DNA from 2 places in the Rhizobium sp. Pop5 genome. Region 2 is predicted to be linked to the other one. Evidence: predicted binding sites of a transcription regulator. Region 2 holds the regulator's gene; the other holds the start of a gene.
The links. Region 2 encodes LexA, which represses DNA repair genes until DNA is damaged. Its sites were predicted from a motif close to TGTTCNNNNTGTGTTCNG; they were not measured.

Region 1 (7,067 bases), 2.1 Mb from region 2:
ATCTCCGCCAGATCTTCCAGCGTCACATAGGTGCTGGTGCCTGTGTTGTACAGGCGGCGATTGGCGTACTTCTTGATAACTATCTGACCCTCATTCTTCGCCATATCAGTCTCCTGGACCCCCGTCTGATTTATGGATGTTCCTCCACCTGAGACTGTAAACGCAAAAGAAGGCCGGTGACAATCTCTTTGTGCGATGCGGCAAACCTTTAGCAGAGCAGATGAATCGGCTTTGGCGGCCGCCGGCGAAAAATGACGGCCGCCGGTCTTCGCGTTTGACTTGTGGTGAAAGCTTTGCCAGTTTCCACTTATGTAAGTGAGACGAAAAACGAGGAGCGTCCCCATGAGCAATTCATCCATCGTCATCGCTAGCGCAGGGCGAACCGCCGTCGGTTCGTTCAACGGCGCATTCGGAACCGTACCCGCCCACGAACTCGGGGCGGCCGTCATCAAGGGGGTGCTTGCTCGCGCCGGCGTCGATGCCGGCGAGGTGGACGAGGTGATCCTCGGCCAGGTGCTTGCCGCAGGCGAAGGCCAGAACCCGGCTCGTCAGGCCGCGATCAAGGCCGGCATCCCTAAGGAAGCGACCGCCTGGGGTGTCAACCAGCTCTGCGGCTCTGGCCTGCGCGCCGTCGCACTCGGCATGCAGCAGATCGCCACCGGCGATGCCAACATCATCGTGGCCGGCGGCCAGGAATCCATGTCGATGGCGCCGCATGCCGCGCATTTGCGCGGCGGCACGAAGATGGGCGACATGAAGATGATCGACACGATGATCAAGGACGGCCTGACCGACGCCTTCCACGGCTACCATATGGGCATTACCGCCGAGAATGTCGCGCGTCAGTGGCAGCTTTCGCGCGACGACCAGGATCAGTTCGCCGTCGCCTCGCAGAACAAGGCGGAAGCCGCGCAGAAGGCAGGCCGCTTCGCTGACGAAATCATTCCTTACGTCATCCAGACTCGCAAGGGCGACGTGACCGTCGATGCAGACGAATATATCCGCCATGGCGCCACGCTGGAGGCGATGGGCAAGCTGCGCCCGGCCTTCGACAAGGAAGGCACGGTCACGGCCGCAAATGCGTCGGGCCTCAACGACGGCGCTGCCGCGGCGGTACTGATGAGCGAAGCGGAAGCGGCGCGCCGCGGCATCCAGCCGCTTGCCCGCATCGTGTCCTGGGCAACCGCCGGCGTCGACCCGTCGATCATGGGCACCGGCCCGATCCCGGCTTCGCGCAAGGCGCTCGAAAAGGCCGGCTGGTCGGTCGGCGATCTCGATCTCGTCGAAGCCAATGAAGCCTTCGCGGCGCAGGCCTGCGCCGTCACCAAGGATCTCGGATGGGATCCTTCGATCGTCAATGTCAACGGCGGGGCGATCGCGATCGGCCACCCGATCGGTGCCTCCGGCGCCCGCATTCTCAACACGCTGCTGTTCGAAATGAAGCGCCGCGGCGCCAAGAAGGGCCTTGCCACGCTTTGCATCGGCGGCGGCATGGGCGTCGCCATGTGCTTCGAAGCACTTTAAATAGCATACGATCCGAGTTTGATTAAAAGCCCTGCCAGGTGGCGGGGCGAAAAACAAAAGGGGAGCGGAACATGAGCAGAGTGGCTTTGGTCACCGGGGGTACACGCGGCATCGGCGCAGCCATATCCGTGGCGCTGAAAAACGCCGGATACAAGGTTGCGGCCAACTATGCCGGCAACGACGAGAAGGCCAAAGCCTTCCACGACGCCACCGGTGTTGCCGTGTTCAAATGGGATGTTTCAGACTACGCCGCCTGCGGCGAAGGGATTGCCAGGATCGAAAGCGAGATCGGGCCTGTCGAAATTCTCGTCAACAATGCCGGCATCACCCGCGATGCGATGTTCCACAAGATGTCGCCGCAGCAGTGGCACGAGGTGATCAACACCAACCTCACCGGCCTGTTCAACATGACGCATCAGGTCTGGACCGGCATGCGCGACCGCAGCTTCGGCCGTATCGTCAATATCTCGTCCATCAACGGCCAGAAGGGCCAGATGGGCCAGGTGAACTATTCCGCGGCCAAGGCTGGCGATCTCGGTTTCACCAAGGCGCTGGCCCAGGAAGGCGCGGCAAAAAATATCACCGTCAACGCCATCTGCCCCGGCTATATCGGAACGGAAATGGTTCTTGCCGTGCCGGAAAAAGTGCTGAACGAACGCATCATCCCGCAAATCCCGGTCGGCCGTCTTGGCGAGCCGGAAGAGATCGCGCGTTGCGTCGCCTTCCTCGTCTCCGACGATGCGGGCTTCATCACGGGTTCGACGCTGTCAGCCAATGGCGGGCAATTCTTCGCCTAGCGCGACGAAAATTCCATCAGCTTGAAAGCGTTAGCGTCTCCTGCCGGAGGCGCTATTGCCTGTTTATAGGCGCATCGGGTTTCGTCAGCAGCGAGACTCCTGAGTGGGATTGTGACGCCTGTTCTCCGGCAAATCAGTTGCGGCGCGCGGCGGAGCGATGCTGTCGTGCGGGAACCCTGACCGGCACTTTCTGCGGCGAACGATCTTTACCGCGAAGAGCCGAGATTGCCGTTGTCAGGAAAGCCGACGCGATGAGAACGGCGACGGCGGAATTCAGAAAAATCTGGACCATGGAAGCGTTCCTTTCAGTTGCGCGGGCGTGGCAGATGGCTGCCTTTGCGCTCGTGAAGGAATATGTGCCCGCAGGATGGCCGGCGGTAGATTTGACTTTCACGACCAATCGTCAACGCGACGTTGACAGCGGCGGCAAAGAAAAACGGGCGCCGAAGCGCCCGTTGGGAGTCCGATATGTGTCTTGCCGATCAGCAGCGAGCTTCGTAACGGCGGCCGTAGCGGTCACGATAGATGCAGTAGCCGCGGCGCTCGACCGAATGGCCGATGAGAGCGCCGGTCAGGCCGCCTGCAACGGCGCCGACGGCGGCACCACCCCAGCTGTTGGTGACAACGCCGCCGATGACCGCGCCGGTGCCGGCGCCGATCGCCGTGCCTTGCTCGGTCGCCGTGCAGGATGCCAGAGCGCCGACGAGTGCGCCAATCAGTATAATCTTCTTCATCATGTCGTAACTCCCCAGGTTTGGTGGCCTTTAAATGCGGCCCATAAGTACAAGGATAATGATAATGACGAGAACTAGCCCCAAACCGCCGGAAGGTCCATAGCCCCAGCCGCGGCTGTAGCCCCAATTCGGCAAGGCTCCGATGAGGAGCAGAATGAGAATAACCAGAAGTATCGTGCCAAGCATGGTATGTTCCCTTCATTTCATCCGCATTTTCGATGGACAAGAAACACGCATTGGCGATTTTTGTTCCCGGTTCAGCGCTCGAAATGTGGCGCGACTTTGGCTCGATCATTTCCTAAAATTGTTCGTATGGTTAAAAAGACGTTTAAATACAATATGTTGCGGTGAACAAAGCGGGAAAGTCACGATGTCGCCGATTCGTCAGCGATCCGTTCCGCTTTTGATCGATGCGCTCGCTATTGCCACTTCGACTTAACGCCTTCTGAATCCGGCTCTCCAAAGATTAATGCAGAGGCGGGGATGAGGAACCGGGAGATCCGCCGGCGATCCGCATCTAGCGCCTGCTACCAGCTCCGCTACCAGATGTGGTTGTGAACGAAAGGCGAAAACGGCGCGGTCAGCGATTCGTCTCCGATTCGTTCCGGCTTTGGTCGAGAGGTTAATTTCGGGCGCAATTCTCGATTGCCGGGGATCCGCCTGAGATCGTTGATCGCGACGGCGAAATCGTGAAGCAGCGAAAGTCCAGCGATTCAGCATCTAGTGGGAAAAAGTGATTCAAAATCAATACTTAGCCGTGAACAAAAGCTGAATCAGCTGGAGTCAGCGATTCGTCGCTGATTCGTTCTCACGCTGTTCCGAATCACCCAAGCTGATGTTCCTCAGGACTCGCAAAGGTCGTAATCCCGGTCGCATTTTTGAAATCTTCCCTTGCGTTTGCGGCGGCGGCTGTCCATGTGTTCTGTGCTTCAATCTGGGGGAGCGAGATTTTCCTGGGCCGTCGGCCCGTTTGCATGGATCCATGACTCTGACTTCGCAGCCGATGATTCTGAGCGGGCGTGGTGTGACCGCGGTGCTCGGACCGACCAATACCGGCAAGACCCATTATGCCATCGAGCGCATGGTCGCGCACGGGACCGGCGTGATCGGCCTGCCGCTCCGGCTCCTGGCGCGCGAGGTCTATACGCGGGTGGTCGAGAAGGTCGGTGCGCAGAACGTGGCCCTCGTCACCGGCGAGGAAAAAATCTCGCCGCCCAATGCGCGCTTTTCCGTCTGCACGGTCGAAGCGATGCCGCGTGAGACCAAGGCGGCGTTCGTCGCGATTGATGAGGTGCAGCTCGCCGGCGATCTCGAGCGAGGCCATATCTTCACCGACCGCATCCTGCATCTTCGCGGCCGTGATGAAACGCTGCTGCTCGGTGCTGCGACGATGCGGCCCATCCTACAGCAGCTCCTGCCCGGCATCACTGTCGTCGAGCGGCCGCGGCTTTCGCATCTTTTCTACGGCGGACAGAAGAAGATCACCCGGCTGCCGCAGCGCTCGGCCATCGTCGCCTTCTCGGCCGACGAGGTTTATGCCATCGCCGAACTCATCCGCCGTCAGCGCGGTGGCGCGGCGGTCGTGCTGGGCGCGCTCAGCCCTCGCACCCGCAATTCGCAGGTGGCGCTTTATCAGGCGGGCGACGTCGAATATCTGGTGGCGACCGATGCGATCGGCATGGGCCTCAACCTCGATGTCGATCACGTCGCCTTCGCCCAGGACCGGAAATTCGACGGCTACCAGTTCCGCAATCTCAATCCCGCCGAACTCGGCCAGATCGCCGGGCGCGCCGGTCGGCACGTGCGGGACGGGACGTTCGGGGTCACCGGCCAGGTCTCGCCTTTCGACGAGGAACTGGTGCAGCGCATCGAGGGGCACGAATTCGACAACGTCAAGGTTCTGCAGTGGCGCACGACCGAGATGGACTTTTCCTCGATCCAGTCGCTGCGCGCCAGCCTCGAAGCCGGGCCGCGCGTGCCGGGTCTGACGCGGGCGCTGCCGGCCGTCGACCAGCAGGCGCTGGAGCAGCTTTCTCGCTATCCCGAAATCATCGATCTTGCCGACAGGCCCGAACGCGTCGAAAAACTCTGGGAGGCTTGTGCGCTTCCCGACTACCGGCGTATTACCCCGGCACAACATGCCGATCTTATTTCGGCCCTCTTTTCCGATCTCGTGCGCTATGGCACGGTGAACGAACAGTTCCTCGCGGAGCAGGTTCATCGCTCCGATCGAACGGATGGGGAAATTGACACGCTTTCGGCGCGAATCGCGCAGATAAGGACCTGGACCTACGTTTCGAATCGACCCGGCTGGCTGGCCGATCCGACACATTGGCAGGAAAAGACGCGGGAAATCGAAGATCGATTGTCCGATGCGTTACATGAGAGGTTGACGAAACGCTTTGTTGATCGCAGGACATCTGTGCTCATGAAGCGCCTGAGAGAGAATGCGATGCTGGAAGCTGAAATCAGTGTGAATGGCGATGTCTTCGTTGAAGGACATCATGTAGGGCAGTTGAGCGGATTCCGTTTCACGCCGGTGGCGGGAACGGACGGACCGGATGCCAAGGCGGTTCAGGCTGCGTCGCAGAAGGCGCTCGCGCTCGAGTTCGAAGCCCGGGCGGCCCGGCTGCATGCCGCCGGCAATAGCGATCTGGCGATCGGTTCGGACGGGCTGATCCGCTGGCTCGGAGACCCGGTGGCGCGGCTGTCGGGCAGCGATCACATCATGCGCCCGCGCGTGATCCTTCTGGCCGACGAACAGTTGACGGGCAACGCCCGCGATCACGTCGCCGCCCGCATCGAGCGCTTCGTCAATCACCATATCAGCACGGTGCTGAAGCCGCTCGACGATCTGTCGCGCGCCGAAGATCTGCAGGGTCTTGCCAAGGGGCTGGCCTTCCAGCTCGTGGAAAATCTCGGCGTGCTCTTCCGCCGCGACGTGACCGAGGAAGTGAAGTCGCTGGATCAGGAGGCGCGCGCCTCCATGCGCCGTTACGGCGTGCGGTTCGGCGCCTACCATATCTTCGTTCCAGCGCTGCTGAAGCCGGCCCCCGCCGAGCTCATCACGCTGCTCTGGGCGCTGAAGAATGACGGCCTCGACAAGCCCGGCTACGGCGATCTCATTCCCGTGCTTGCCGCCGGTCGCACCTCCGTCGTCACCGATCCGAGCTTCGAGCGGATGTTCTACAAGCTTGCCGGCTTCCGCTTCCTCGGCAAGCGCGCCGTGCGCATCGACATTCTGGAACGGCTTGCCGACATCATCCGTCCGCTGCTGCAGTGGAAGCCCGGCCAGAACAACCGTCCGGAGGGCGCCTATGACGGCCGCCGCTTCACGACGACGACGGCAATGCTGTCGATCCTTGGCGCGACGCTCGAGGACATGGAAGAAATCCTCAAAGGCCTCGGCTATCGCGCCGATGCCGTGAAGGCGGAAGAGGCATCGGCCCATCTTGCGACGCAGGATGCGGCCTCCGCTCCTGCCGCCTCCCCGGATACGGCTGTGGAAGAAACGGCAGACACGGCCGATCACGACGATGCCGACGCAGCAGCCGAAGAGACCGCTGCCGAGGCGCCCGTTGCCGAAACGGCCCCGACAGAACCTCAGGCCGAGGTGGCGGAGACATCCGCTCCGGCGGAAGCTTCCGCTCCTGCAGAAGCGGTATCGGCTCCTGGGGAAACCGGCGAGCCGGTTGAGCCGAAGCCCGTTCTTCTCTGGCGTCTCGGTGGACGCAACGATAACCAGCGCCAGGCGCGTGGCGGTCATGGCGAGCGCCGTGGCGGCCAGGAGCGCGGTCAGAACCAGCAGGAACGCGGCGAGCGGAATCGCCGCCCGGGTGGTGGCGACAACAATCGCGGCGGTGACGGTCGTGATAACAATCGCAATAACCGCAAGGACGGCGACGGCCGCGACGGCGGCAGGCCGCAGCAGGCGAGGGGCGATCGCAACAACCAATCGCGTGGCGACCAGCCGCGCGGTGACCGGCAGGACCGTGGCGACCGCAAGGATCGC
Region 2 (7,067 bases):
CGTGGTCGCGATAGGCGGTGATGACCTGATCGCCTTCCTTCTGCGCCATCTGCATGCCGACGACGACAGCTTCCTGACCGATGTAGAGATGACAAAAGCCGCCGATGAAACCCATGCCGTAAAGCTGACCGGCCTTCTCCTCGAAGCGGCGGATCAGCAGCATCTCGCGATAGGCCTTGAGCTCTTCATCGCGGTCGAAGTCGGCTACCGGGCCGCCATTCGATGCTTTCGCTGTGGGTTTTGCTGCTGTCTTGCGGCTGGAAACCGTCGCGGTCTTTCGCGGCGCCATTCAACCCTCCCTATGGTTTGTCGGTTCTCGGTGCCGCGTACCATAGGCAAGAAATATGACCACAGCAATGCCATAATTGCATGGCTCATATTCTGAGTTAAATATCTGAAAAATATACAAAAATTCGAATTAACTTGATTTCAGTTAATTCGAATAGTGATTGAATATGACGATCTCGTCTGCGCGCGACATATTAAGCTGGTAACGCGCCTTTTCGTCCAGCATATCCTTGTCGAGCGAGCCGTCACTCAAGAGCGCGACCTGACTTTCCAGATGTTCGCGCTTCGCCTTCAACACTGCAAGCTCTTTTTCGCGCACAATACGCTGGCGCTCGAACGTCTCCGTCGCGCGCAGGCCGTAATCGCCATGGATGCAATGATAACCGAAATAGGAGAGGAAGGCGACCGTCATGGCCGGAATGACGAAGCGACCGATTCTTCTCTTCTTATGATGCTTTGTCCACATACACGCATGCTCTTGAACGCATTACCAATTCGTTCAATCTACCGCGCAGAGATTAACCGTTCGTTGACTCTAAAAAAGAGCAACAAAAAACCCGCGCCGATGGAAGGCGCGGGTCAAATCGCAGAAAATCAGATGCAATCAGCCGCGGATGATCGAACGGCCGGCATACTGGGCCTGAGGGCCGAGGCCTTCCTCGATACGGATCAGCTGATTGTACTTGGCAAGACGGTCGGAACGCGACAGCGAGCCGGTCTTGATCTGGCCGCAGTTGGTGGCAACCGCGAGATCGGCAATGGTCGAATCTTCCGTTTCGCCGGAACGGTGAGACATGACGGCCGTATAGGCAGCCTTGTGCGCCGTGTTGACCGCGTCGAGCGTTTCCGTCAGCGAGCCGATCTGGTTGACCTTGACGAGGATCGAGTTGGCCACGCCCATGCGGATGCCGTCGCGAAGGCGGGCAGAGTTGGTGACGAAGAGATCGTCGCCGACGAGCTGCGTCTTCTTGCCGATGAGGTCGGTCAGCGTCTTCCAGCCGTCCCAGTCGTCTTCGGCCATGCCGTCTTCGATCGAGATGATCGGGTACTTGGCGGCGAGTTCGGCCAGATATTCGGCCATGGCGCCCGGCTCGAGCGTGCGGCCTTCACCTTCGAGAACATACTTGCCGTCCTTGAAGAATTCTGTCGAGGCGCAATCGAGGCCGAGGTAGATGTCCTCGCCCGGCTTGTAGCCGGCTTTTTCGACCGACTTCACGATGAAGTCGAGGGCTTCCGAAGCGCTCTTCAGGCCTGGTGCGAAACCGCCTTCGTCGCCGACGTTGGTGTTGTGGCCCTGTGACGCAAGTTCCTTGCGGAGCGTGTGGAAGACTTCCGAACCCATGCGCACGGCTTCGGCGATCGTATCGGCGCCGACTGGCAGGATCATGAATTCCTGGAAGTCGATCGGATTGTCGGCATGAGCGCCGCCATTGATGATGTTCATCATCGGCACCGGCAGCAGGCTTGCGGAAGCGCCGCCGACATAACGATAGAGCGGCAGGCCGGAAGCCTGGGCGGCAGCCTTGGCGACAGCGAGCGAGACGCCGAGGATGGCGTTGGCGCCGAGGCGCGACTTGTTCGGCGTGCCGTCAAGCTCGATCATGATGCTGTCGATCTGGATCTGGTTTTCGGCGTCGATACCGCCGATCGCGTCGAAGATCTCGGTGTTGGCGGCATCGACCGCCTTCTGGACGCCCTTGCCGAGGTAGCGCTTGCCGCCGTCGCGCAGCTCGACCGCCTCATGCGCGCCCGTCGAAGCGCCCGAGGGAACCGCCGCGCGGCCCATGCTGCCGTCTTCGAGATAGACATCGACTTCGACGGTGGGGTTGCCACGGCTATCAAGAATCTCGCGGGCAATGATATCGGTGATTGCAGTCATGGGTTCTTCCTGCTCGGGTGGGTGATAAATCGTTCGAAACCTGTCTTAATCGAAGGTGCGCAAATTACAATGCTGCATGACGGCACCTTCGATTGCGTATCCAATCGTGGCTATAGCACGATCATGTCAGGCCTTTGACTGTCAGCTCTTGGCGACGGCGTCGAAGGCAAGCAGCTTTTCGAGGAGTCGCGGCATATCCTTGAGATAGACCATGTTCGGGCCATCGGAAGGCGCATTGTCCGGATCCTGATGAGTTTCGAGGAAGACGCCCGCGATGCCGGCAGCCACCGCCGCACGCGCCAGCGTTTCGACGAATTCCCGCTGACCGCCGGAGGAATCGCCCTGCCCGCCCGGCTGCGCCACGGAATGGGTGGCATCGAAAACCACAGGCGCGCCCATCGCCGCCATGATCGGCAGCGAACGCATGTCGGAGACCAGCGTGTTATAGCCGAAAGAAGCGCCGCGCTCACACAGAAGCACGTTCGGATTGCCGCTGGCGTTCAGCTTCTTCAGGACGTTCTTCATATCCCAGGGCGCGAGGAACTGGCCCTTCTTGACGTTGACGACGCGGCCGGTTTTAGCGGCGGCAATGAGAAGGTCGGTCTGCCGGCAGAGGAAGGCCGGGATCTGAAGGACGTCGACGGTCTTTGCCACCTCCGCGCATTGCTCGGCGGTATGGACGTCGGTCAGGACGGGAAAGCCGAATTCCTTCTTCAGGTCAGCAAAGATCTCCATGCCCTTTTCAAGCCCGATGCCGCGTTCGGCCGAGAGCGAGGTACGGTTCGCCTTGTCGAACGAGCTCTTGTAGACGAGGCCGATGCCGAGCTTTCCGCAAAGCTCCTTCAGCGTGCCCGCCACCATGAAGGCGTGATCGCGGCTCTCCATCTGGCAGGGCCCGGCGATCAGCGACAGGCGGCCGGTATTGGAAAAGGTGACCTGAGCGTCGCCTTGGCCGATCTTGACTTCGGAATTCGTATTGGTGCTCATCATCTTTCCTCGAAGGCGAAGAGCGTGCCCTGGCCGGGCGCGGGCTTCACCAGAATGCGATTGTTCTTGCGTGTGTAGGTCACCCCGTTAGCAGCCAAATGCGCTTCTGTCACGGCAAGATCGCCGACATTGAAGAGGATCGCCCGGCCGCGCAGCCCCCGCTCGGCGGGCGAGACGGCAATCTCGAAATAGGCTTCCAGCCCTTCCGGCGTCATCAGGCTGATTCTCGCATTCGACGCCGCGATCTTGACGCCAAAACCGGTTTTCTCAATTGCCGACTGCGCAGCGGCAAGGCTGACGAACGGGCCGAACGTGGCTGGTTCCGGCGCACAAAGCGCCACCTCGGCAATGCCGGTGACGCCATTGGCATGTTTCTCCAGCGCATCACGATCGGCGGGAAGCGGGTTGATGCGCTGACAGGTGAAGAGCAAGAGATCGGGCGCACGCAGATCGCCCGCGAAGGCCAATTTGAAGCTGCCGACGCTCTCGGAACCATCCGGCATCTTCATCGGCCGGCTGAACTCCAGCATCTCGCCGGCGCTCGATCCCGTGCTGGCGAACTTCTCATGGTCGCGGGCAGAATCTTCCGTGGCGAAGACGATTGCCGAAAGCCCCTCGTCTCCGCAGCGGAAGCGGAAGGCCTGGTTGCGGGCGGTGAAGACATTGCCTTTTCGCGCTGATGCGTCGCTCTCCTCGACGCTCGCGACGCCGAGCGGCTCCAGATAGGTTTTGTCGGCAAAGAAGACGCAGGCGTTTTCCGTCCCGAAGGGATGACGGGCATCGGCGGCGACGGTGAAGCCGAGCTTGCCGAGCCTCTCGCGCGCCAGGTCGATATTGACGACGGGAAGCACGACATGGTCCAGCGGGTGCGGCGTGGCGGAGCGCTCGTTCATGATATCCCTCTCCCTGAAATGGCTAGAGATGTGCAGCAGCGATCATCTGAATTCAAGATTGCCTGCCGATTGGGCTATGAAAATAAAAATCTCAACGAGTTGATGCGAAGTTTTACGGAAATTTAGCTACTTGCGGAACACATATGGAACATATAGTGTCCGTTCTGGATTTGTTTCAATCACGGGGTCTGACGTCGATGCTCACGCGCAAACAACAGGAGCTTCTCCTTTTCATTCATGAGCGCATGAAGGAATCCGGCGTTCCACCGTCTTTCGACGAGATGAAGGATGCCCTGGACCTGGCCTCCAAATCCGGCATCCACCGCCTGATTACCGCACTCGAGGAGCGAGGTTTCATTCGCCGCCTACCGAACCGTGCTCGCGCTCTCGAGGTCATCAAGCTTCCGGAAGCCTACAGCCCCAGCATTCAGCCCCGGCGCGGCTTTTCGCCGAGCGTCATCGAAGGCAGCCTCGGCAAGCCCCAGCCGGTCGCCGCTCCTGCTTCGGTAAAGCCCGTCGCCGACAATGGTAACTCGATCTCCGTGCCCGTCATGGGGCGAATCGCCGCCGGCGTTCCGATTTCGGCTATCCAGAACAACACGCATGACATCGTCGTTCCGGCCGACATGCTCGGTTCTGGCGAACATTATGCGCTGGAGGTCAAGGGCGATTCGATGATCGACGCCGGCATCTTCGACGGCGACACCGTGATCATCCGCAACGGCAGCACCGCCAGCCCCGGCGACATCGTCGTCGCTCTCGTCGACGACGAGGAAGCGACGCTCAAGCGCTTCCGCCGCAAGGGCGCCTCGATCGCACTGGAAGCGGCCAACCCGGCTTACGAGACCCGTATCTTCGGGCCGGATCGGGTCAAGGTTCAAGGCAAACTCGTCGGCCTTATCCGCCGCTATCATTGACATCGGCTGTGCCGGAATCGGTAAAGCTGTCGCTGCGCCAGTCATAGGCGCGATGGCGCATCCATGGCCTCGACAAGGTGTCGAATGCGGTCGCGACTTCAAGGCCGCCATCCGTAAAGCGCAGCTCGAGGGAGCCAGTCCTGCGCAGCGTTTCACCGGTGAAGAGTGATGCGCCTGTGCGGCAGCGATCGAAACGCAGCCGTACCGAAGTCACGATGATATCGGCGGCATCGCAGGCGGGGCCGAGATAGGCGGCATTGTCGATGACGGTCACGACTTTTCCATTGCCAAGTCGCGATACGCACCAGGCCTTCTTCACGCAGGAAAAGCGGTTTGTTTCACCACCGGTCGCCGCCGCCCGCATCGCGACCCTCGCTTCGTCCTGCTGATCGCCGGAAAGCCTGACGCGACGACCGTCTCCCTCGGGAATGGCGGGGCCGTCCAGCATCTTCGGCGGATAGTGGGTCGGCAGGACAAGTGCTCTCTGCCACTGGTCGAAGATGAAATCCGGCGGCCTTTCACGATTGGAGGCCAATGCCGCCCTCTCGGCGATCGCGACAAGTCCGCCATCTTCCGAAATCACCAGATCAGGCGATCGGGGGACCGGCAGGACGATCAGGGTCAGCGTCGAAGCCGCGATAATGGCGGTGCCGATATGGCGCAGCCGGGTGCGCAGCAGCATCATGAGCAGGAAGCCCGCAACCGCCACGGCGAAATACCAGCCGGGCAAGCGGCCGACGCCGATATCACCGCCCCAACCCGATACCGTCTTGGCGATCTTCATCACCAGCTCAAGGCCGAAGCCTGCGACCTGCCAAAACGGACCGTCGAGGCCAAAGGGCATCAGCAGCATCGCCATCATTCCGAATGGCATGACAATGCAGGAGATGACTGGCATGGCCGCAAGGTTCGCCGGAAGTCCATAGGCAGTCAGCCGATGGAAATGCTCGATCGAAAACAGTGCGGTCGATAGACCGCCAATGAGCGAGGTCAGGAAGATGCCGCCAAAGAAGCCTCCGACCACGAAGACGGGCTTCATGACCGGCAGCTTGGCAAACGCATTCTCCCGCATCGATCGCCTTTTCCAGAGATCGTAGCCGGCAACCAGGGCAAGCGTTGCCGCAAAGGACATCTGGAAGCTCGGTCCCAGCACTTCCGACGGCGAGATCGACAGGATTACGAGAGCTGATAGGGCCACGTTTCTCAGGCTGATCGACGGCCGGTCGAAGAATACGGCAATCAGCATGATCGCCATCATGATGAAGGCGCGTTCGGCAGAGACCGCGAAGCCGGAGATCAAATAGTAGGCTGTTACGGCGGCAAGCGCACCGGCTGCGGCGATTTTCTTTGTCGGCCAAGCCTGGGCAATGCTCGGAAGCAGGCTGAGGATGACGCGCAGTCCGACAAAGAAGATGCCGGCCGACAATGCCATGTTGAGACCAGAGATGGCAACGATATGGGCAAGGCCGGACTGCCGGAGCGCCTCCGTCGTCTCATCCGAGATCGCACGTCTCTCATCAGTGACAAGAGAGGCAGCAAAGGCGCCGGTATCGCCGGGCAAGACCAGCCGTATGCGGTCGCCGATGCCGCTGCGCAACCGGTATAGCCATTCGAGCAGAGCGTCCGATATCGATCCGGCGCTTTCCGGCTCCGCTTGCGCATCGACCTTCGTCGGCGCGCCGTAGAAGAAACCATTCGCGCCGATGCCATCGAAGTAGGCTCCGAAGGAGAAATCGTTGAGCTCGGGAAGCGCCGGGCCTGCCGGCGGTGTCAGCCGAGCCCTGCCTGATATGATGTCACCGATCTCGAAGGGAACATCCGCACCGCGGACGATCGCGGTTATGCGCTCCGGCGGCCGCTTCACCTCCGGTGCCTCGGTGTCGCTGACGGCAAGAATGTAGCGCCATCGCCCGCGACCATCGCCTTCGCGCCGCTCGACGCGGCCGGTCACGGTCGTCGTCACAGATGAATCGAGGATTACCGTCGAGGCTCGCCATGTCTCGAACTGCGCCGAGAGCATGCCGCAAATCACGAGCGCAAGCGCAAGCAGCGTCGCCCGCAATGCAACTCTGCTGCTGCCCACGACGAAGACCATGACCGTCA

Region 1: a site for LexA is predicted at 3,859-3,876, ahead of NE852_RS21195 (helicase-related protein). Genes of this name have one in related genera too.

What each region holds. Positions count from the first base shown of each region.
Region 1 covers NZ_CP099399.1:3,872,159-3,879,225, reverse strand. Annotated here, with positions in the region: gene phaR (polyhydroxyalkanoate synthesis repressor PhaR) at 1-104, opposite strand, end outside; gene NE852_RS21220 (acetyl-CoA C-acetyltransferase) at 343-1,524, shown strand; gene NE852_RS21215 (beta-ketoacyl-ACP reductase) at 1,596-2,321, shown strand; gene NE852_RS21210 (hypothetical protein) at 2,455-2,613, opposite strand; gene NE852_RS21205 (YMGG-like glycine zipper-containing protein) at 2,804-3,058, opposite strand; gene NE852_RS21200 (DUF3309 family protein) at 3,086-3,241, opposite strand; gene NE852_RS21195 (helicase-related protein) at 4,038-7,067, shown strand, end outside.
Region 2 covers NZ_CP099399.1:1,535,418-1,542,484, reverse strand. Annotated here, with positions in the region: gene pdhA (pyruvate dehydrogenase (acetyl-transferring) E1 component subunit alpha) at 1-289, opposite strand, end outside; gene NE852_RS09825 (septum formation initiator family protein) at 434-754, opposite strand; gene eno (phosphopyruvate hydratase) at 893-2,167, opposite strand; gene kdsA (3-deoxy-8-phosphooctulonate synthase) at 2,309-3,154, opposite strand; gene NE852_RS09810 (VOC family protein) at 3,154-4,047, opposite strand; gene lexA (transcriptional repressor LexA) at 4,245-4,964, shown strand; gene NE852_RS09800 (ComEC/Rec2 family competence protein) at 4,945-7,067, opposite strand, start outside.